3 regions of the Brevibacillus sp. NRS-1366 genome follow, and region 3 is predicted to be linked to each of the others. Evidence: riboswitches for the same ligand, from Rfam matches in the RefSeq annotation. Region 3 holds a riboswitch; each other region holds the start of a gene.

Region 1 (4,509 bases), 390 kb from region 3:
GTACAAAACAAGTTGGCAGAACAAGCGCCATTCCTGTCCAGTGAACGTGTGACACAATTGCAAGCATTATTACAGACAGAATTGTCCCAGGAGAGCCTCAATGCATGGTTCCATCTGCTGAAAAAGTATGATTTGGCCAGCCCTGAGGAGCGCTTGAATCGTGAAACACAGATGGATCTGCTGCTAGGTTAATCAGTGGGATTTGTAAAGGTTGCGAGCCATCATCAGTCGATGCGCTTGCGTCCAGCAAAGCCGTCGTGAATTCCATGATAGTGGGTAATGGCAGTCTCGCCAGCACGCCAGCACAACAACACTTCCTCGCCGTTCATGATTGCTGGAAAGTCGAACAAGCCAATGTCTACATCTTTGACCTGTATCCCTTTTGAGATCAGTCGGGTAATACGCGTTTGAGCTTCCATTTCCATAAATTCGAGACGGCATTCCAGTGAAAACAGTTCTTCATCGTCTGTAGGCTGTTGTTTTTTTACCTGCTCACGTTGTTGATAAAGGTTATAAAAAGAGCATTTGAACTCCTGTAAAAAGGAGAGCTCTTCGCGAACATAAGGCAATAATTCGTTGGCTTCTTCTAGAGTAAACAGCTTTTTGGTCAAAGAAAACACCTCCTGACTCTATTATACTAGCAACCCCTACCGGGAGAAAATGGCTGGAGCACATGACGAGTGTCGGAACTGTTCCATGCAGCAAGGAGTAACGATGAACGATAGATTGTATTACCAAGATGCTTATATTCAATCATTTACGTCCCAAGTAACGAAACGCGGGACGGAGGAGGACGGCACTCCTTATGCCGTACTTGCGGAGACGGCTTTTTACCCAACAGGTGGCGGACAGCCTTGTGACCATGGTGTATTAGGTGATATTCGAGTAATGGATGTAGAAGAGGTGGACGGGGAAGTACGTCATCGACTCGAATCCCCACTGCCAGAAGATTGGACAAAGGTCACCGGTCAGATTGATTGGGAACGACGCTTTGATCACATGCAGCAGCATGCGGGACAGCATATCCTCTCTGCTGCCTTTCTCGAAGTGGCACAGGCGGAAACGGTTGCCTTTCATTTAGGCAAGGAGCGCGTCACGATTGACGTCGTTCTCGAAGAGCTGAACGAGGACTTATGGGCGAAGGTAGAGCAGAGCGCCAATCAGGTGGTCCTCGAAAATCACCCCATCATCGCCCGGTTTGTAGAGGAAGCAGAGCTGGCAACATTGCCATTGAAAAAACAGCCCACGGTTACCCAAAACATTCGCGTCGTGATGATTCCCGATTTTGACTACAATCCATGTGGAGGGACACACCCTGCACGTACAGGGGAAGTCGGCATGATTAAAATCTTGGGTTGGGAACGTCACCGCGGCAACATTCGCCTGGAGTTTATTTGCGGGTGGCGCGCCATGCGTGATTACACCCGCAAGCAAGCGACGGTTCGTGAGCTGGCTCGTCAGCTTATTACGAGCGAGGCTGAGCTGGTTTCGCAAGCAGAGAGAATAATAGCGGAACGAGAGGCATTAAAACAAAGCCTGGCAGAAAAAGAAAAACTGCTGCTAGAGGTAGAGATTCGCGAGCAGCTTGCGAATGCTGTCACAATCGGAAATGCACGCTTGATTCAACTTTCCACTGCAGACCGTACCATTCAAGAACTCCAGCAATTGGCTCAATTGATGACCAGTGAAGCACCAGACGCAGTGTGCCTGCTCGCAACGTCAGGTGAAAAAATGCAGCTCGTATTTGCACGCGGGCAAGCAGTCGATGTAGCTGTCAATCAGTTGCTAAAAGAAACACTGCCGCTCATTCAGGGGAAAGGCGGCGGAAATCCAGCGATGGCCCAAGGTGGCGGACAACCGGTTATCGCTGTCGAAGAAGTTCTTGCTCACGCCCGCAAGCTAGTAGAAACAGCGTTGCAGCAGAAAACCAACTAAAAAATCAGTTTAACATGTTTGAGGAGGGGATCATGATGATCTGGAACCCGGGAGATATCGTACGTGTAACGCAAAAGACCGGAGAATACATTACCGAAGTGCTGGAAACCCATGATAGCAAGCTGTTGGTAAAGGTGCTGGCTGTAACCAAATTTCCTACACAGGGAGATTTGCACACGTCCTTTGAAGTAGACGTTCCAATGTTTCATCAAAGACCTGCACTCTCCTATCAAGAAAAGTTCATGACGCCTGCGAGCGGTCCAATCCGTTATAATGGGGCCATTCCAGATTACAAGGAATCGGTCCGTGTGGCGATGGAGCGTGAAATGGACAAATTGAAAAAAATGTCGCTCTGGGCACAGCGTTGTCTCGTTGAATTGGAAGCTATGCACAAGGAAACCTTTACAAACTCAAAATAGAGTGGTACTGTAGAACTCGAACGAACGACAATTGAAAAGGTTTACTACCAAACGGGAGCCGAGCAGCGTTGGCTGAGATTGTAACGAGTGTGTTACTGACCGTTGAACCTGACCTGGGTCATGCCAGCGGAGGAAGAGGTATAGCGAATCGTTATCACAGGAAGAATTCTATTTGAGTGGGAAAAGCTCAAGCCAAGACTTCTCCTGAGAGGATCGAACCCCAACCATCCAAGGCGGATGGTTTTTTTCTTGCCATTCGTCCTTGGGTGTACCGTTATTCGGCTTCTTCTGTCTGACTGGATTGACTCCATCTGGCAGGGGAAGCCGTTTTTTCGTGTCCGAAAGGCGAAGGTAAACAGTCCCCAACGAGTCTTCAGAAGGAGGAATAGTATGGTTGTTCAGCTGAATGGAAAGAAAGTAGAGCTGGCAGCAGAAATCACCACGCTACGTGCGCTGCTGGCTTCTTATCAACTGCAAGAGAAAATTGTCGTAGTAGAACAGAATGGTGAGATCATCGACCGTTCCCTGTACGAGACGACGCCGATTGCAGATGGAGATCGGATAGAAATCGTTCATTTTGTCGGAGGAGGATAAATTTCATGGATACTTTAAAAATTGGACCTTATGAGTTTCGGTCGCGCTTGCTGCTCGGGACCGGTAAATTTTCTGATTTGGAAACACAAGGAAAAGCAGTAGAGGTCTCAGAAGCGGAAATTCTCACCTTTGCCATTCGCAGGCTCAATTTGGAAAATCCGCAAGAGCCTAACTTTTTGGAACAGCTCGATCTGAAAAAATTTACCTTGCTGCCCAATACAGCAGGCGCTTATACCGCAGAAGAAGCGGTGCGCATCGCTCGCCTGGCAAAAGCATCTGGATTGTGTGACATGATCAAGGTCGAAGTGATCGGCGATCCGAAAACATTGTTGCCTGACCCGATCGGCACATTGGAAGCTTCGAAGATCCTCGTGGAAGAGGGCTTTATTGTACTGACTTACACCAATGATGATCCTATTTTAGCGAGACGTCTTCAGGAAGTAGGGGTCCACGCTGTTATGCCAGGCGCCTCTCCAATTGGTTCTGGACAAGGAATTGTGAATGAAAACAACCTGCGCTTCATCATGGAAGAAGCCAAAGTCCCAATCATCGTCGATGCGGGCATCGGTGCCCCTGCTGATTGTGCCAAAGCAATGGAACTGGGCGCTGACGGGGTCTTGCTGAATACAGCAGTCGCTCTCGCAGAAAATCCTGTACTGATGGCCGAAGCGATGAAGCTAGGAGTTGAAGCCGGACGCAAAGGCTTCCTCGCCGGCAGAATTGCTAAAAAACGTTATGCATCAGCAAGCAGTCCTACCGAAGGGATGATTGAGTAACGTGGACCGTCTGCAAGAAGCGATTGACTCCATTGACAACCGGAAAGAAGAGATGTTCGCGTTATTGCAAGAGCTGATCGCTTACCCAACCGTAAGTCCGCCAGCACGTAATAGTAACGGCGCACAAACGTTTCTGGCAAATGAATTGCAGGCCATGGGCTTTCAGTTAGACCGCTGGGAAGTTTACCCTGGGGACGACAATGTAGTAGGCCGTCTTCCGGGCACCGCATCAAACGCGGCCAACAGCCTTATCATCAATGGGCATATGGACGTGGCTGAGGTAGGCGATGACAGTGGTTGGACCTACCCGCCTTTTGCTTTGACGAAAGGCGCAAACGGTCGACTCTACGGTCGTGGTGTATCGGATATGAAAGGTGCCCTCGCAGCGTCTCTATTCGCGATTAAAATGCTTCGGGAACACGGGATCGAGCTGAAAGGCGACTTGCTCTTCCAATCCGTCATCGGAGAGGAAGCGGGGGAGGCAGGCACGCTGGTTGCGATAGAACGCGGCTACACGGCCGATTATGCAGTGGTTGTGGATTCCAGCGATTTGCACATGCAGGGACAGGGCGGGGTCATTACCGGATGGATTACGATTGAGAGCCCGACTACGCTGCATGACGGCATGCGGTCCAAAACGATTCATGCGGGTGGAGGGGTACGTGGTGCCTCTGCGATCGAAAAAATGATGAAAATCATCGCTTCCCTGCAGGATTTAGAGCGCGACTGGGCAGTGATGAAGTCGTACCCCGGCTTCTCTGCTGGAAGCAATACAATCAATCCTG
Region 2 (4,509 bases), on a different contig from region 3:
GACGTCAGAGGTGTCTATTTTAGCGATGACTTGTCCCTTTTTGACCTTGTCTCCTTCCTTTACGACAAACTCCCGTAAGGTCCCGGTTACATTGGCGTACTGCTTTTGCTTGTCCTGGGCGATGACGACCCCGGAGGTAAGAATTTTGCTTTCCAAAGTTGACTTGGTTGGTGTTCCGATGCTTACGGGCATACCCATGGCTTGTTGTGATCCCATCATATTGATCCCTATAAAGCCGGCGCCCAGGAGGACAACGACGGAACCAATGATCCACCAGCGTTTTTTCATGATCATTCTCCTTTTATTTCGATGCTCGAAAAGTTATACGAAAAGATTGGAAAAGGGTTACAGTTGTGACGAATTATTTATCATTTCATCGCTTTTTGAGATGTTTTGGCGGAAAGTACTTTATGGGCATTTTGCGTGATAAGATAAGGAATAGATGACGTTCCTTGGAGGGGAGCTATGAACCAAACGATTCGTTTTGATTACTCCAACGCTCGCGCTTTTGTCAAACCACATGAATGGGAGCAGCTTGCTCCGGCGATTGGACAGGCGCATGAGATGCTGCACAAAAGAACCGGACCAGGTAGAGATTATCTCGGGTGGGTAGATTGGCCCGACCGATACGACCGCACCGAATACGAACGAATTCGGCAGGCGGCGGCACGTATTTCGTCTGATTCCGATGTGCTATTGGTAATAGGAATCGGGGGTTCATATTTGGGGGCGAAGGCTGTGCTTGACATATTGGGACACAGCTTCTACAATTTGCTGCCGAAGTCCAAACGGCGTTCTCCTGAAATTTATTTTGTAGGCAACAATATCAGCCCGGTCTACATTTCTCACCTGATGGACGTGTTGGAAGGAAAAGACGCGTCGATCAACGTCATCTCGAAATCGGGCACGACGACAGAGCCAGCCATTGCTTTTCGGCTTTTTCGCGACTGGTTAGAAAAAAAGTATGGTCGAGAGGCAGCCAAAAAACGAATCTACATTACGACAGACAAAGCCCGGGGAGCTTTAAAAAAGCTTGCTGATGAAGAGGGGTATGAGACTTTTGTCATCCCGGATGATATCGGAGGGCGTTATTCGGTTCTGACAGCCGTCGGTTTACTGCCAATCGCGGTGAGCGGCGCCAACATGGATGCCTTGATGCAGGGAGCGGCAGATGCAAGAGAAAGGTACATGGTCATGGATTTGCATGAGAATCCGTGCTATCAGTATGCTGCCATCCGCAACGCGTTGTACCGCAAAGGCAAAATGGTGGAGCTGTTAGTCAGCTATGAGCCGCAATTTCGTTTTTTTGCTGAGTGGTGGAAACAGCTTTTTGGCGAGTCAGAGGGCAAAGACGGAAAAGGGATTTTTCCGGCCTCTGCTGAATTTTCAACAGATTTACATTCCTTGGGGCAATACATACAAGACGGCATGCGGAATTTATTTGAAACAACGGTATCCGTAACCAAACCAGCCATCGACATGACCGTACAGGAAGACCCGGACGACGTGGATGGATTGAATTTCCTGACTGGGAAGCGGATGGGGTTTGTGAATAAAAAAGCTTTCGAAGGAACGGTACTTGCCCACGTTGATGGAGGCGTACCCAATCTGTTGGTAGAAATCCCAGAGGCGACAGCTTATCATCTCGGTGGCCTGATCTACTTTTTTGAAAAGGCATGCGGGATAAGCGGCTATCTCTTGGGGGTAAACCCGTTTGATCAGCCGGGGGTAGAGGCCTATAAAGCCAACATGTTTGCGCTACTCGGCAAACCCGGCTATGAGCAGCAGAAAGCAGAACTGGAGGCTAGATTGCGAGAGAACAAGACATACTTGACCGTTGCGGAGACAGCAGCGTATCTGGATCTCCCGGAGACATTTATTTTGGAAAGAATTAACCAGGGGCGGATTCGTGCGGTTCATGATGGCAACGAATATTTGATCAACAAAGATCAGTTCAAGCATCATCTGGAAGAAATGCGCAAGCTGCGGGAATACGAGGAAGCAGCCCGCCACGAGGCGATTCCGGAGAGCTACGATGTAAAAGATGAAGATTAGGTGTCAGTTGGACTTGTCAGAAGGTTGCACGGAGGACTATACTGACTAAAGAAAATGAATGAAACGACATAATAGTAGAAGCAACTTGGGGAGTCCTTCACGCGGGGCTGAGAGGATGGAAGCGACAGACCATCGACCCATTGCACCTGATCCGGATCATGCCGGCGCAGGGATGTGGTTGCCGGCCGACGTGCGCTTAAATTTGTCATATGCGTATGAGCCCACCTTTTCCTGCAGGGGAACGGGTGGGCTTTTTGTATTAGCAAAAGTGAATAAAAAGTTTTGAGGAGAGAGAGTATGAGCGATTGTCTGGTAGTGGGTGGAGGTATCATTGGGCTCAGTTTAGCGTACGAGCTGTCGCGTCGCGGCATATCGGTAGCATTGGTAGAACAAGGCGAGTGGGGAGGGCAGGCGTCTTCTGCTGCGGCAGGGATGCTGGCTCCGTTGAAGGAATTTACGGCACCCGGACCGATGCTTGATATGGGAATGGAGTCACTCGCGCTCTATCCAGGGTGGGCACATGATCTGGAGGAGTGTACTTCGGGAGACGTGCAGCTCAGCTTGGAAGGTTTGCTGACCGTTGCTCTGAATGATCAGGAACAGGAGCTGCTGGAAGCCAAGTATCAATGGCAAAAAGAGTCTGGACATTCCGTACATTGGCTGGTGGGAAAAGAGATTGCCGAGGTGGAGCCGATGCTCACTGACAAGGCTCAGGCGGCCATCTATTCCCCAGACGAAGGTCATATCAACAACCGGCTCCTATTGCGTGCATTGGTGACGGCATGCCGACTGCAAGGTGTGAAGCTGCTATCTGGGTGTGTAGTGAGCGGGATTGCCGTAAAAGCAGGGAAGGTCGTCGGGGTAGACAGCTCCATGGGCCCACTTCGTGCCGGGCATACAGTCATTACTTCTGGAGCATGGGCAGGGATCATGCTGGAGATGCTGGGAGTTTCAGTGCCTGTACGTCCCGTGCGCGGGCAAATCGCTGCCGTATCCTCCGTAGGAATTCCGCTGCGTACAGTCATCTTCGGAACGACTGGCTATATTACTCCAAAAAAGGATGGCAAAATCGTCATTGGAGCGACAGAGGATGAGAGCGGCTTCCAGCGGGAGGTCACGCTAGCGGGTCTGGCGAGCATTTTAAACGGGGTCATGCCATACGTTCCGGCACTGCATGCCGCTACATTTCTAGAAGCTTGGGGTGGACTTCGTCCTGCTACAGCAGACAGAAAACCGCTTTTAGGGCCGATCCCTGGCTGGGCCGGACTCTCGATTGCGGGAGGGCATTTTCGCAACGGGATTTTGCTTTCTCCGATAACGGCGAAGTGGATGGCTGATTATTTGGAACAGGGAAAGACAGAACAGTTAACGCCATTTATGCCTTCCCGCTTTCTAGACAACTGATTCATATCTACATCCACGACATCTCTTTTGTAAATTGGGCTAGTCTCTTATAGAATACGGTACACCTCCCCATAGGCTCTTGTATATGGTAATAAAGAAACACCAGAAGGGGAGGAGTTTCCATGCAGTCTGATGAGAAAAACCTATACCAGGCTGACATCCAGACCGTCAGCCTGTTAAAGGATATGCGTGAAAATGTGCACAACATTTGCAAAGATCACGTGGAGCAAAAAGTGCGCATTGAAGCCATTGACGGACAGATTATTGAGGGTGTGATCGTCGATTATGACGATCAGAATGTATACGTTGAGGTGGAAGATCCTGATTCGGAGGAAGAAGAATACGAAGAGGACGACTATTATGAGGTGGAGCAGGTCGCCGGCCATCAAACTTATGGATATGGAGGCTGGGACGACGATCCTTATGTATCCCCGTATGACGTTTACTATCCGTATCCGTATGGAGATTACGACCCGTACGGCGATCTAGGTACTTACCCAGGTGGAAATGTAAGTCCGTACAGCAGCAGCAACAGACCGTTTCCACAGGTGAGTCCGTACAGCAGCAGCAACAGACCGTTTCCACAGGTGAATCCGTACAGCAGCAGCAACAGACCGTTTCCACAGGTGAGCCCGTATAGCAGCAGCAACAGACCGTTTCCACAGGTGAGCCCGTATAGCAGCAGCAACAGGCCTTTTCCACAGGTGAGTCCGTATAGCAGCAGCAACATTCCTTATCCGCAAGTAAGTCCTTATAGTACCACTCCATGCGTTCCGATTAGCCCATATGGAGACCATTATCCATATGGCCAGGTGAGTCCATTCAGTCAGGCGAATCCTTACAGTGGGAAGAAACCATTTCCGCCACAAGTAAGCCCTTTTATGGGGACTAATCCATATATCGCTCCCGCTCCATTTCCGCCATTTCAGCCGTACCCGCCGTTCCCACCTTTTCCACCACCTCCACCTTGCCCACCGTTTCCCATATCGCCGCAACCGCTACCGCCAGTCGTTGTACCGAAAAAACGTCGCCGGCGTTGCGGGCGTAAGA
Region 3 (4,509 bases):
ATTTTGTGAACCTTTCTCATTCGATCCTCAATCTTTTCGGTAATGGTGTGGCTTTCTACCACATTCAGGTCTGGGTCGACATGAATGACGACATCGACGAGCACACTGCTGCCGTGATAGCGGGCTTTGATATCACTAATTTCTTTGACTCCGGCAATCCCCATGATCGTTGATCGTAAATCATCCAATTGTGTCTGATCAAAACCGTCCGTCAAACGATGCGTCGCCTCCCGGAAAATATCCCATGCCGTCTTTAGGATTATCAAGCCGACTACAAAAGCTGCAAGCGGGTCGAGCCAATGCAATTGAAATTGTGCTCCTGCTACCCCTACAAACGTTCCGATACTAACCAGCGCATCAGAGCGGTTATCAGCAGCCGCAGCCATAAGAGCCTGGCTATTTATTTTTTTCGCGAGTGCCCGATTGTAACGATAAACACCTAGCATCACAACAGAAGTAGCAAGCGCTGTCCAGCCAGCGAGCATACCTGGCGCTGTATGATTTGTATCAAACAGTGAAGGTACCGCATCTGTGACAACCTGTATGCCGACAAAAAGCATGATAAAGGACGCAATGAGAGAGAAAATCGTCTCTGCACGAAAATGTCCGTAGGGATGGTCCTGATCAGGCGGTTTTCGAGCGATGCGCAGCCCGATTAAGACAGCGACCGAAGCTACGACATCCGTCAAGTTGTTTAATCCATCTGCCATTAATGCCTCAGAGCTTGCTAGTAATGCCACTCCTATCTTTAAAGCAGAGCAGAAGATATAGGCAATGATACTCACCCATGCTCCTCTTTCCCCTTGTTTTAAATTTGAATAAACATCCACACTGCATCACCTCAAAAAAATCTCTATACCAAGCGATAGGAGCGAAAAAAATGACCGCAGCTTCCAGTTTCTTTTTTTCCGAACTTCATCGTAACAGACGCGATTCGTGTGGGTCTACAGAAACACTTTTTGTCCGAGTCACGAGAATAGATGGGGGGAAAATGTGTTGCGCGTCGGCAAAAATGAATTTTAAAAATTGCTTGTAATTGGAATGGCAAATGGCTATCCTATAGTTGCAAGACATCATTATAAAAAGCACGGGAGCTTGGGAGTTACCAGGCTGAGAGGATGGCTATTGTGCCATCGACCGTTGAACCTGAACTGGGTAATGCCAGCGGAGGAATTGTCATATACGACACGATAAGATACGTGTATTCTTTTTGAATACCCGTTTTCTTCTCTACTCTCGCGTCTGGCGTCGCATATCCCTATGCGGCGTTTTTTCGTGGCGTGATAGATTCTTTCGCCTCCCGAGCAAGGTTCTCGCTTTCGTGCGACCATGACAAGGAGGTTTTTCTTATGTTCTCGATCCCATCTTTTCCAGGCAGCCGCAAAGTGTACGAAGCAGGCAGTCGCCCTGACATCCGTGTACCTATGCGGGAAATTACACTTCATCCGACGGACGGCCCATCCGGTCCCACTCCCAATCCTCCACTGCGTGTTTATGACACCAGCGGCGAGTACACCTCCCCTCACTACTCCCCCGACATTGAAGCCGGGCTCCCTTTCCTGCGCCAGGATTGGATTGCTGAGCGTCATGACACCGAAGCCTACACTGGAAGAAAACCACATCCTAGCGATGATGGACTTAAAACCGAAGCCAAACGAACCGTCCCCTCATTTCCGCGTGAAGGATACCAGCCCATTCGAGCAAAATCAGGAAAAGTCGTGACTCAGCTTCACTACGCAAGGAAAAACATCATCACCCCGGAAATGGAATACGTCGCCATCCGCGAAGGGGTCTCACCCGATTTTGTCAGGGAAGAAATAGCCTGCGGTCGTGCGATTATCCCGGTCAATATTAATCATCCTGAAAGTGAACCGATGATTATCGGACGCAGCTTTCATGTCAAAATCAACGCAAATATTGGTACTTCGGCTGTCACATCCTCGATGGAGGAAGAAGTCGAAAAAATGATGTGGTCTGTACGCTGGGGAGCCGATACCATCATGGATCTCTCTACTGGCAAGCACATTCACACTACCCGAGAATGGATTATTCGCAACAGCCCAGTGCCTGTGGGGACTGTACCGATTTATCAAGCGCTGGAGAAAGTGAATGGTAAAGCCGAGGAGCTGACCTGGGAAGTCTACCGCGACACCTTAATCGAGCAGGCAGAGCAAGGTGTGGACTATTTTACGATTCACGCCGGTGTGCTGCTGCGTTACATCCCGATGACCGCAGCGCGTGTTACCGGAATTGTGTCTCGCGGCGGTTCCATTCTAGCCGCCTGGTGCCTAGCGCATCATGAGGAAAACTTCCTGTACACGCACTTTGAAGAAATCTGCGAAATTTTGAAGGCTTACGATATTTGCGTTTCCTTGGGCGATGGTCTGCGCCCCGGCTCCATCGCTGATGCCAACGATGAAGCGCAATTTGCTGAGCTGGAAACGCTCGGTGAGTTGACGAAGATTGCATGGAAGCACGATGTCCAGGTCATGATCGAAGGGCCAGGACACGTTCCGATGCACCTCATTCGCGAAAACATGGATAAACAGTTGACGATTTGCCATGAAGCTCCCTTCTATACATTGGGGCCGCTGACGACAGATATCGCTCCTGGTTATGACCATATCACCTCCGCTATTGGAGCCGCCATGATTGGCTGGTTCGGAACGGCCATGCTCTGCTATGTCACACCCAAGGAGCATCTGGGGCTGCCAAACAAAGAAGACGTACGCAATGGCCTGATTGCCTACAAGATAGCTGCCCATGCCGCCGATCTGGCAAAAGGACACCCTCGTGCAAAAGAACGAGATGACGCTCTTTCCAAAGCAAGATTCGAATTTCGCTGGACGGATCAATTTAATCTGTCCCTCGACCCAGAGCGGGCACGTGAATACCATGACGAAACACTACCGGCGGAGGTCGCCAAATCCGCACACTTCTGCTCGATGTGTGGTCCCAAATTTTGCAGTATGAAAATCACACAAGACATCCGAAATTATGCCCGTGAACAGCAACTGACAACGGATTCTTCCATTGAGGCAGGATTAAAGGAAAAAGCACAGGAATTTCGTGAAAAAGGCAGTCAACTCTATACGTAGCGGGACTGGAGGCAGGAAATGAAGGAAACAATCCGGTTGCGGGAAGAAATCATGCGTCTTCAGGCTGAGTTAGATAAGCATCAAAAAGCGTTGACCGAATTGCAGCAAAAATGTGAGCATGAGTTCCACGAGACCAGCTTAGTGCGTACATGCAGCAAATGCTCTTGGACAGAAAGCCTTTATTATTAACTGTAGCCGATCCTCTCAACAGAAAAGGTCGAAATCCTCCTTGCGAGGACTCGACCTTTTTTGTTGAGAGCGAAGCACCTATCAGCGAACCATTTCAACCTGGTTCCTTTGCAAGGGAAGCCCTTCTTTGTAATAAAGTGTAGGCGAAAGCAAAATAAAAAAGATATGAACTTGCTCAAAACCATGCTGTTTAAGGGTTTCATGGAGCATGCTGGCAAGATCATCATGCTTCCTTTGCTCTCTTTCAAACATGAGAATTTCAACTGAGTACGGGCTATTCGTGATTTGCTCTACGTGGAGCAGCTCAATTTTCACCTTTTCAGGTGCTACATTTGCTATATCGGCGAACTGTTCGATGATACTTGGGGACATGACTGTCAGTTTATTTTTATCAAACCCTTTAAAACGAAGAAAAGGCAAGGTAATCCCAACTTTCCTGTTACAGATAATCAATGCTGAAAATAGTTACCTTAGTAATTATAATCACAACGATATTTACAGATCAATTGAAATAAAAGTAACGTTTAGTGAACAAAGCCATGCTTATGCTCCCATTAACTAAAAAAAGAGGGCCATATCAGAGAAGAGAGCCCGACCTTTGAGGTGTGGTGGACGTACCACAGGGACGGGATTCATTCAACCAGATATAGCCCATACAAACGAGCCTATGAGTAACTTGATGTCACATCATATGGAAATACATGTTACTGAATTCACCTCTAGTATAACTTAATTATCAATACATAATCAACAAAAAAGTTTCTAATAAGCAGTTCTTTTGAGCTCTGCTGTGATTCTTCAAGGTCTTTTTTCTGTTCCTAACATCCGGAGATTGTTCCTACTAAAAATTGTTAGAAAGAATGAAACAAATTCAATCTCTTCAACGTCTTAGATAAGGATTTTCAAAAATGCTATATTATGACAACTTTGTTTTTCAATTCTTGTAAAAACATAGTTCAAAATTCTTATCTACAGGTGATTTTATGAGAAAAAAACAACTGATATTTGGTGTTGCTTTTATACTTTCTATATGTATACTACTGCAACACTTAAGCAAAGAAGCTCACAGTACGGAAATTCCACTTATACAATCAACCCATTCCATATTTGACTTTGGAACAATTGTCGAACAGAAATATGAATTTCCTAACAATGACTTGTATTGGCTTAAAAAAATCGAAGCACAAAAGAATTCTGCGCCCTATGTTTTCCATTTAAGAGT

Evidence for each region. A riboswitch is a leader RNA that binds a small molecule or an ion and turns the genes downstream of it on or off. The one in region 3 is predicted to bind thiamine pyrophosphate.
Region 1: it holds a riboswitch for thiamine pyrophosphate, as region 3 does, so the genes downstream of both, thiS (sulfur carrier protein ThiS) here and thiC (phosphomethylpyrimidine synthase ThiC) in region 3, are expected to answer to the same signal.
Region 2: it holds a riboswitch for thiamine pyrophosphate, as region 3 does, so the genes downstream of both, thiO (glycine oxidase ThiO) here and thiC (phosphomethylpyrimidine synthase ThiC) in region 3, are expected to answer to the same signal.

What each region holds. Positions count from the first base shown of each region.
Region 1 covers NZ_JBITPN010000022.1:137,528-142,036, reverse strand. The annotation lists gene ACIFQN_RS17285 (hypothetical protein) at 1-192, shown strand, start outside; gene ACIFQN_RS17280 (DUF2203 domain-containing protein) at 225-620, opposite strand; gene ACIFQN_RS17275 (alanyl-tRNA editing protein) at 715-1,935, shown strand; gene ACIFQN_RS17270 (kinase-associated lipoprotein B) at 1,968-2,354, shown strand; TPP riboswitch at 2,396-2,506, shown strand; gene thiS (sulfur carrier protein ThiS) at 2,745-2,948, shown strand; gene ACIFQN_RS17260 (thiazole synthase) at 2,954-3,724, shown strand; gene ACIFQN_RS17255 (acetylornithine deacetylase) at 3,717-4,509, shown strand, end outside.
Region 2 covers NZ_JBITPN010000029.1:64,842-69,350, forward strand. The annotation lists gene ACIFQN_RS24110 (efflux RND transporter periplasmic adaptor subunit) at 1-288, opposite strand, end outside; partial or broken gene ACIFQN_RS24115 (glucose-6-phosphate isomerase) at 466-1,815, shown strand; gene ACIFQN_RS24120 (helix-turn-helix domain-containing protein) at 1,831-2,055, shown strand; TPP riboswitch at 2,132-2,245, shown strand; gene thiO (glycine oxidase ThiO) at 2,353-3,459, shown strand; gene ACIFQN_RS24130 (hypothetical protein) at 3,582-4,509, shown strand, end outside.
Region 3 covers NZ_JBITPN010000022.1:525,858-530,366, forward strand. The annotation lists gene ACIFQN_RS19295 (cation diffusion facilitator family transporter) at 1-830, opposite strand, end outside; TPP riboswitch at 1,078-1,190, shown strand; gene thiC (phosphomethylpyrimidine synthase ThiC) at 1,350-3,098, shown strand; gene ACIFQN_RS19305 (hypothetical protein) at 3,117-3,287, shown strand; gene ACIFQN_RS19310 (DUF1904 family protein) at 3,369-3,707, opposite strand; gene ACIFQN_RS19315 (hypothetical protein) at 4,271-4,509, shown strand, end outside.